Linked DNA regions of Methyloferula stellata AR4. The protein of the gene in region 1 binds, or shares a complex with, the protein of each later gene. Links are inferred from orthologs where the notes say so. Each region holds a gene or a part of one and is shown in the gene's direction. Other genes may lie near its edges.

What was found. The genes of interacting proteins can lie anywhere in the genome.
Region 2: the proteins of A3OQ_RS0110680 (region 1) and A3OQ_RS0119020 are in contact, whole or in part, in a solved structure (PDB 1A0O), measured with the Escherichia coli proteins. The link is inferred for Methyloferula stellata AR4 from one-to-one orthologs.

What each region holds. Positions count from the first base shown.
Region 1 is NZ_ARWA01000001.1:2,136,136-2,140,359, forward strand. The notes cover bases 1,201-4,172. They hold A3OQ_RS0110680 (chemotaxis protein CheA), read left to right. Parts: upstream 1,201-1,576; coding sequence 1,577-3,769; downstream 3,770-4,172. Other genes in these bases: A3OQ_RS0110675 (response regulator), read left to right, coding at 1,201-1,555; A3OQ_RS0110685 (chemotaxis protein CheW), read left to right, coding at 3,774-4,172. In the rest of the region: A3OQ_RS0110665 (methyl-accepting chemotaxis protein), read left to right, coding at 1-883; A3OQ_RS0110670 (STAS domain-containing protein), read left to right, coding at 891-1,193; more of A3OQ_RS0110675, read left to right, coding at 1,190-1,200; more of A3OQ_RS0110685, read left to right, coding at 4,173-4,224. UniProt on the Escherichia coli protein: Involved in the transmission of sensory signals from the chemoreceptors to the flagellar motors. CheA is autophosphorylated; it can transfer its phosphate group to either CheB or CheY.
Region 2 is NZ_ARWA01000001.1:3,840,803-3,844,715, reverse strand. The notes cover bases 1-2,708. They hold A3OQ_RS0119020 (response regulator), read left to right. Parts: upstream 1-1,012; coding sequence 1,013-1,405; downstream 1,406-2,708. Other genes in these bases: aptA (omega-aminotransferase AptA), read left to right, coding at 2,602-2,708; A3OQ_RS0119015 (TIGR01459 family HAD-type hydrolase), read right to left, coding at 1,415-2,329; A3OQ_RS0119025 (coiled-coil domain-containing protein), read left to right, coding at 1-558. Also shown: more of aptA, read left to right, coding at 2,709-3,913. UniProt on the Escherichia coli protein: Involved in the transmission of sensory signals from the chemoreceptors to the flagellar motors.

The sequences.
Region 1 (4,224 bases):
CTCGAATGCCGAAGCGATCCGCTCAGGTACCGGAGAGATCTCAATGGCGGCCGACGATCTTTCGCGCCGTACGGAACAGCAGGCCGCGAATCTCGAAGAGACGGCGGCCGCGCTCGATCAGATCACGGCGACGGTTCGCAAGACGGCCGACGGCGCAACACATGCCCGTGACGTCGTTTCGTCGGCCAAAGCCGATGCCGACAAGGGTGGCGAAGTCGTCCGCCTCGCGATCGGGGCGATGAGCGGAATCGAAAAATCATCGCAGCAGATCGGCCAGATCATCGGCGTCATCGACGAGATCGCTTTCCAGACCAATCTCCTCGCGCTGAACGCAGGCGTCGAGGCCGCCCGCGCTGGCGATGCCGGCCGCGGTTTTGCGGTGGTTGCATCGGAAGTTCGCGCTTTGGCGCAGCGCTCCGCCGAAGCCGCGAAGGAAATCAAGAGCCTGATTGCAGCTTCGACCGCGCAGGTCGATCAAGGCGTCGATCTCGTCGCCGAGACCGGCAAGGCGCTGGAACGCATCGTCGCGCAGGTTGCCGACATCAACAATGTCGTCTCCGAAATCGCCGCGAGCGCGCATGAACAGGCAACCGGCTTGAAAGAAGTCAATGCCGCTGTCAACCAGATGGATCAGGTCACGCAGCAAAATGCGGCCATGGTCGAACAGACCACGGCGGCCGCTTATTCGCTCAATCAGGAAACCGAAAAGCTCACGGCGCTGGTGAGCCGCTTCCAGGTCGGTCATTCGCAGCCGATGCGGAGTGCATCGCCAAAGCCTGGCCGCCAATCGGCGCCGGCGCTGAAGACGGTCGCAGGACGCGGCGGTTCGTCAGCCGTCCGTAAGCATGAAGCTGTGGCCGAAGACGGCTGGGAAGAGTTCTGAGCCGAGCATGACATCCGAACCCAACACCCCACACGCAACTTTAGAGCTTGCCGAGGTTCTTGACCTCAAAGCCGCGGCGCCGCTCGCAAGCTCGCTTCTGGCCCATCGCGGTAGCGATGTCGCTCTCGATGCATCGCGAGTCCGCCGCTTGGGCGGGCAATGCCTGCAGATTCTGCTCTCCGCCAAAAACACGTGGAACGCAGATGAAGTGTCGCTCGAGTTCATTAATCCATCCGAGGATTTTGCCGAAGCACTTCAGGGTTTCGGGTTCTCTTTAGATAAACTCATGGATCAGGAATTGTCTCGATGAGTAAGACCGTTTTAACCGTAGATGATTCGCGTACCATGCGTGACATGCTGATGCTGGCGCTGACCGAGGCTGGTTACCATGTGGTCCAAGCCGAGGATGGCGTTCACGGACTGGAGATTTTGAAAACTACGGAGCCGGATGTCATCGTCACGGATATCAACATGCCGCGGATGGACGGATATGGGTTCATCAAGGGCGTGCGCGGCGACGAGCAGCATCGCACGATTCCGATCCTGGTCCTGACGACCGAAAGCGACGCCGAAAAGAAAGATCGTGCGCGCCGTGCCGGAGCGACGGGCTGGATCGTGAAGCCCTTCGACCCCGTCAAACTCGTCGATGCCATTCGCCGCGTTGCTACGTGAGTTCGTGAGGAATCCATGGCTATGGACGCAATGGCGGTCATCAAGCAGACCTTCTTCCAGGAATGCGAAGAACAGCTCGCAGAATTGGAGACGGGTCTTCTCGCGATCGAAAACGGCGATCACGATCAGGAAATCGTGAACGCGGTTTTCCGCGCGGTTCATTCGATCAAGGGCGGCGCGGGCGCCTTCAGCCTCGATGATCTCGTGCATTTCGCGCATATTTTTGAAAATACGCTCGACCTGATGCGCAGCAACCGGCTGCAACCGACGCCGGACGTCGTGAAGACGATGTTGCGGGCGGCCGATGTGCTGGCCGATCTTGTGCGCGCGGCGCGCGACGACGGCGATTTCGACAATGCGCGAACCGCGGCTCTCGCTCAGGAACTTGCCGCGCTCGGCAATGGCGGCGTGGCTGGCTCTGCCCCGGCGGCGCAGGAGAAAGAAGAAGAGGGCGATCTCTCGCAATTCCGTCCGAGGCCGATCGCGTTCAACTTCGACGAAGAACCCGCCGCGCCGGCAGAGCCGGAGAAGAAGACGTTTTCGATCCGTTTCAAACCGAAGCCCGATCTCTATGCCAAGGCCAATGAATCGGCCTTGCTGTTGCGCGAAATCGAACGGCTCGGCGAGGCTACGATCACCTGCGACATGAGCGAGCTGCCGCTGTTGAGCGAACTCGACCCGGAAGGCGCCTATCTCGCGTGGACGGTCGAGCTGAAGACCGATGCGGATGAAGCCGCGATTCGCGAGGTTTTCGAATTCGTCGAATGGGATTGCGATCTCGAGATTGAGGGCGACGAAGCATCCGCCGCCGAGGAACTCGACGTTTTGGCCCTCATCCGCAAGGTGCGCGAAGCGGTCGAGCCAGAAACGCCAGTTGGCCCCGAAGCATCTGCTACCGAGGCGACTGCGAAGGCCCGGGAACCGGAAGACCGTGTTTCCGCCAAATCGGCCGATGCTTTGAAGGTCGATCAGGCCAAAGGCGATCATGCGTCGTCGGGTCCGCAGCAAACGACGATCCGCGTCGATCTCGACCGTGTGGACCGGCTGATCGATCTTGTCGGTGAACTCGTGATCAACCAGGCCATGCTGGCGCAACGCGTGACGGAGGCGGGCCTGGCGCGCGGCTCCGACGTCACGGTCGGTCTCGACGAATTGGAGCAATTGACGCGCGGCATTCAAGACAGCGTCATGGCCATTCGCGCGCAACCGGTGAAATCCGTTTTCCAACGCATGCCACGCCTAGTCCGAGAAGTCGCGGCTTTGACGGGCAAGTCGGTTCGTCTCTTTACCGAAGGCGAAAATACCGAAGTCGACAAGACCGTCATCGAACGTCTGGCCGATCCTCTGACGCATATGATCCGCAATGCGATCGATCATGGGCTCGAGAAGCCTGAAAAGCGCGTCGCGGCGGGCAAGCCGGAAGAAGGCCTCGTCCGCTTGTCGGCGGCGCATCGCTCCGGCCGGATCGTGATCGAGGTCGCGGATGATGGGGCGGGTATCGACCGTGCCCGGGTGCGCGCTTCGGCCGTGAACAAGGGTCTCATTGCGGCGGATGCGCAGCTCTCCGACGATGAGATCGACAATCTGATCTTCCTGCCGGGTTTCTCCACGGCCGAGAAAGTATCCGATATTTCCGGCCGCGGCGTCGGCATGGATGTCGTCAAGCGATCGATCCAGGCGCTGGGCGGCCGTATCTCCATCACCTCCAAACCGGGGCAGGGGTCGGTTTTCACCTTGAGCCTGCCGCTGACGCTCGCCGTGCTCGACGGCATGGTGGTGACGGTCGCGGGCCAAACGCTCGTCGTGCCGCTTACCGCGATCGTCGAGACATTGCAGCCGAAGGGCGCCGACGTGCATGGGTTTGGCGGCGGCGCGCGGGTGATCGCGATCCGCAACATGTTCACGCCCTTGATCGATGTCGGGCGCGAGCTTGGCTATCGCAACGAGGCGGCCGATCCTTTGACCGGGGTGGCGCTTCTCGTCGAGTCGGAAGGCAGCGTGCGCAGCGCTTTGCTCGTCGATGCGATCCAAGGCCAGCGCCAGGTCGTGATCAAAAGCCTCGAAGCCAATTACCGTCATGTCCATGGCATCGCCGCCGCGACCATTCTGGGCGACGGCCGCGTCGCTCTGATCCTTGATGTCGATGCCGTCGTCGCGAATTCGCGCGCCGAAATGACGGCCTATCTTGAACCCCACCTTGCCTTAGCAGGTTAATGCCATGAACGAGATCACCAGAAACGTCAGTGGACGCGAGCTCATCGCCTTTCGCATAGGCGCGCAGGAATTTTGCGTCGACATCATGTCGGTTCGCGAAATTCGCGGCTGGACTCCGGCGACCGCCTTGCCGCAATCGCCGGGTTTCGTGCGCGGCGTGATCAATTTGCGCGGCGCGGTCCTGCCGATCGTCGATCTTGCCGCGAGACTCGGATTCCCGCCGGCCGAACCCACGGCGCGCCATGTCATCATCGTGGCTCAGATCGGAACCCAGGTCGTCGGACTTTTGGTCGATGCGGTGTCCGACATCCTCACCGTGACCGACGATATCGTGCAACCCACGCCCGATGTCGCATCCGAAATGGCGAAGACTTTCGTCCGCGGCGTTCTCGCCGTCGAAGGGCGCATGATCAGCCTGATCGCGCTCGACAATCTTCTTCCGGCGCAGGAACGCG
Region 2 (3,913 bases), 1.7 Mb from region 1 along the record:
CTGCGCACGGCGGTCGCCCAAAACCCGGCTCCCGAAGAGCTGAAGGCCCTGAAGAAGAACCTCGATGCCGTGAGAAACAGTCTCGAGGCGACGAAATCCGAGGTCGCGACGAAACTCGAACGGGCCCAGCACGACCCGGCGAAATTGCGCGAGATCAGCGATCGCCTCGATCACATGGAACGTGCGGCGCTTCTTCCCACGACAACCGCATCCGTTGCGGCGCCGTCTGCGCAAGAGAGCGTGACGAAGCAAGCGCAAACGCCTTTGCCTCCGGTCAAGGCCCAGACCCCCGCCCAGCCGCAGGTTGTGGCGAGCCGGCAAACGCCGGCTTCGATCCCTGCGGCGCCGGTATCTTCCGAGAAATGGCAGCCCATCGCGAATTGGGTCGTGCGCGACGTCTATGACGGGATCGCGCTCGTTGAAGGTCCGCACGGCGCTATCGAAGTCATCGAAGGCGAAACCATTCCAGGCGTCGGAACGGTGAAATCCATCGAACGGCGCGGCTCTGGCTGGATCGTGGTGACGAGCCGCGGCCAGCTCGATTCGGCGCGCGACTAGATCAGGCTCCAGAAAAGTGCAGACTTTTTCGGATCATGCGTCAAAACAGGCGATTAAAACGCGGTGATTCAACTTGAATCGATCGCGTTCTAATCTGCGACCCTCGTCCGTTTTCTGGCAGGACCAAGATGTAAAGCGCCAGGTCTTAGGACTTCGCGGCCGCGGCCAGCGTTTTTGCCGGTCTCACGAACGCGGAGAATGGTACAAAACCCCCAAAGTGCGGGTGAATCAGAAAGATAGACGCATACAACAGATTTTACGCATCGTCTCTTTTGGACGCTGAGGGAAAAGCGTCAACGTAAGTATATCAAGCACCCGCGATCGTCTTAACAAAATGGCAAGCGGCGAAGCCTAATCTCTTTGATGTGGATCAAACCGATGCTCGGCCGGGCAAAGAGGGGTTCGTTCCGACTGTCATCGTTTCGGTGGCTTCGGCGCCGTTTTGGAGATGTAAATGATCACCGATCTTTCCGTACCTATCCTCGTTGTCGACGACTATCAGACGATGATCCGCATCATCCGGAATCTGCTCCGTCAGATTGGTTTCGAAAACGTCGATGAAGCGTCCAGCGGCCAGCAGGCCTATGAGATGATCAGCCAGAAGCACTATGGCTTGATTATTTCCGACTGGAATATGGAGCCGATGACCGGCTACCAGCTTCTTCAAAAGGTCCGGGCGGACAGCGCGCAATCAGACGTTCCCTTCATCATGGTGACTGCGGAATCGAAGACCGACAATGTCGTCGCGGCGCGCCATGCGGGCGTCAGCCATTACATCGTCAAACCGTTCAATGCGGCGATCTTGAAGGCGAAAATCGACTCCGTCTTCTCGTCCGTGGCGGCGTAAGACAAAGCCCTACCAGGCGAGGCGCAGCGAAACGGCAGTGGGGGCAAAACCGGCTGCTTGAACGAACTCCGCGAAAGACACGGCATCAAGACTTCCCCCGGTGCCCGATGTCAGGATCTCGCCCTGATGAATTCCCGCGACGATGAAAAGTGAATCGAACGATTGCGCGATGGCGCCTTTGATATCGGTTCGCATCGCATCCCCGATCACCAGGATCCGAGACCGTTGTGTCGGCTGGCCGAGTAGCGCTTCCGCCACGCCGAGCGCGCGTTCATAGATCGGCGGGTATGGCTTTCCGCCTTGAATCACCGTGCCGCCCATCGCTTCATAGCGCTCGGCGATCGCGCCGGCGCAATAGATGAGACTTGGCCCGACGTGCACGACGAGATCTGGATTGGCACAGAGAAAGTCGAGCCTGCGCTCTAGCATCTGCGCCAGTGAGGCATCGTAATCTTCGGGCGTCTCGGTGTCCGGATCGAAAAGTCCGGTGCAGACGACATAGGCCGCGTCTTTCAGCTTGCTGAGGCGCGGGCTCCGGCCGGTAAGCTTGCGGACTTCCCGGTAGAGCGAGCGGTCGTAGATTGGCCCGATATTGTAGAGCGGCGCGTCGCCGCGCGCGGCGATCAGGGACGCGATGATGTCGCCCGAGGTTACGATCGCGTCGTAAGCCTTGCGTGGAACCTTGAGCCGATCGAGGCGATGCCGGACGGCACCGGCCGGTGCCGGGGCATTGCTGACGAGAACGACTTTGCCGCCTTGGCCGCGAAACCGCAGTAGGGCATCCACGGCTGCCGGATGCAGCGCGAGGCCATTATGAACAACGCCCCAGATGTCGCACAAAAGCACGTCATAGTGAGGGCTGAGTTCGCTCAAACCTGAGACGAGGCGCGGCGCGGGGATGATGGGGGTTTTTAGATCGTGCACCAGAGGGCGGCTAGAGCCAGGGCTGGCGTCTGTCAAGGGAAGGAAGGCGGCTTTGCGCATAGGTCCTATATGGTGTGCGTGCGTGTCGCGGACGCGACGCTTCTATCGTTCACGCAAGACGAATCCCCTGGACATGCCGGAACGATGGTTGCTCGCATGTTAATTAGCGTAACATTCGCCTCCGGAACGGCTTTTGCCTGCGATCTGACGGACCTTCTTCATCTTGCCGCATGACGCGGCTAGCTTCGCCCGGCCTTTCCCAGGAGCACCGCATGTCCGCTCAAGCCGCCGTCACGCATCCGAACGATCTCGAAGCCTATTGGATGCCGTTTTCCTCCAACCGGGCCTTCAAGCAAAGCCCGCGCATGGTGACCCGCGCCAAGGACATGCATTATTTCACCGGCGACGGCCGCGCCATTCTAGACGGAACCGCGGGGCTTTGGTGCGCCAATGCCGGGCATAGCCGCGGGCCTATCGTTGAAGCCATCCAGCAGCAGGCGGCCGAACTCGACTTCTCGCCGCCTTTCCAATTCGGTCATCCCAAAGTTTTCGCCTTGGCGTCGAGGGTCGCGGCTTTGGCGCCCGGCGATCTCGATCACGTCTTCTTTGCCAATTCCGGGTCGGAGGCGGTCGATACTGCGCTCAAGATCGCGCTCGGCTATCATAATGTCTGCGGCAATGCCTCAAGGACGCGCCTGATCGGCCGCGAGCGCGGCTATCATGGCGTCGGCTTCGGCGGCACCGCCGTCGGCGGCATGGTCGCCAACCGCAAAATCTTCGGCAATCTCCTCGCCGGCGTCGATCATCTGCCGACGACCTACAACCGCAGCGAGCAAGCCTTCACCAAGGGCGAGCCCGAATGGGGCGCGCATTTGGCCGATGAGCTTGAGCGGCTCGTCGGGCTGCACGATGCCTCGACGATCGCCGCCGTGATCGTCGAGCCCATGGCGGGCTCGACCGGCGTGTTGCCGCCGCCCAAGGGCTATTTGCAGAAGTTGCGCGCCATCTGCGACAAATTCGGCATTCTGTTGATCTTCGATGAAGTCATCTCAGGCTTCGGGCGTCTCGGTTATGCCTTCGCGGCGGAACGCTACGGTGTCATTCCGGACATGATCACCTTCGCCAAGGGCATCACGTCGGGCACGGTGCCGATGGGCGGCGTGCTGGTCCGCAAAGGCATCTATGATGCCTTCATGAAGGGGCCGGAGCACGCTGTCGAATTATGCCACGGCTATACTTATTCCGGCCATCCGCTCGCCTGCGCGGCGGGATTGGCCACGCTCGATCTCTATGTTGCCGAGGGGCTTTTCGAACGCGCGCGGGCGCTCGAGCCGGTCTGGGCCGATGCCGTTCATAGCCTCAAAGGCACGCCAAACATTCTCGATATCCGCAATTGCGGCCTGACCGCCTGTTTCGATCTCGCCTCGCGCCCGGACGCCGTCGGCAAACGGGCCTTCGAGGTGATGGACAAGGCCTTCCACGAATTCGATCTTCTGGTCCGGCAGGCGGGCGAAGCGATCGTTTTGACGCCGCCTTTGATCGTCAGCGAAGCGCAGATCGGCGAGATCGTCGAGAAGCTCGGCA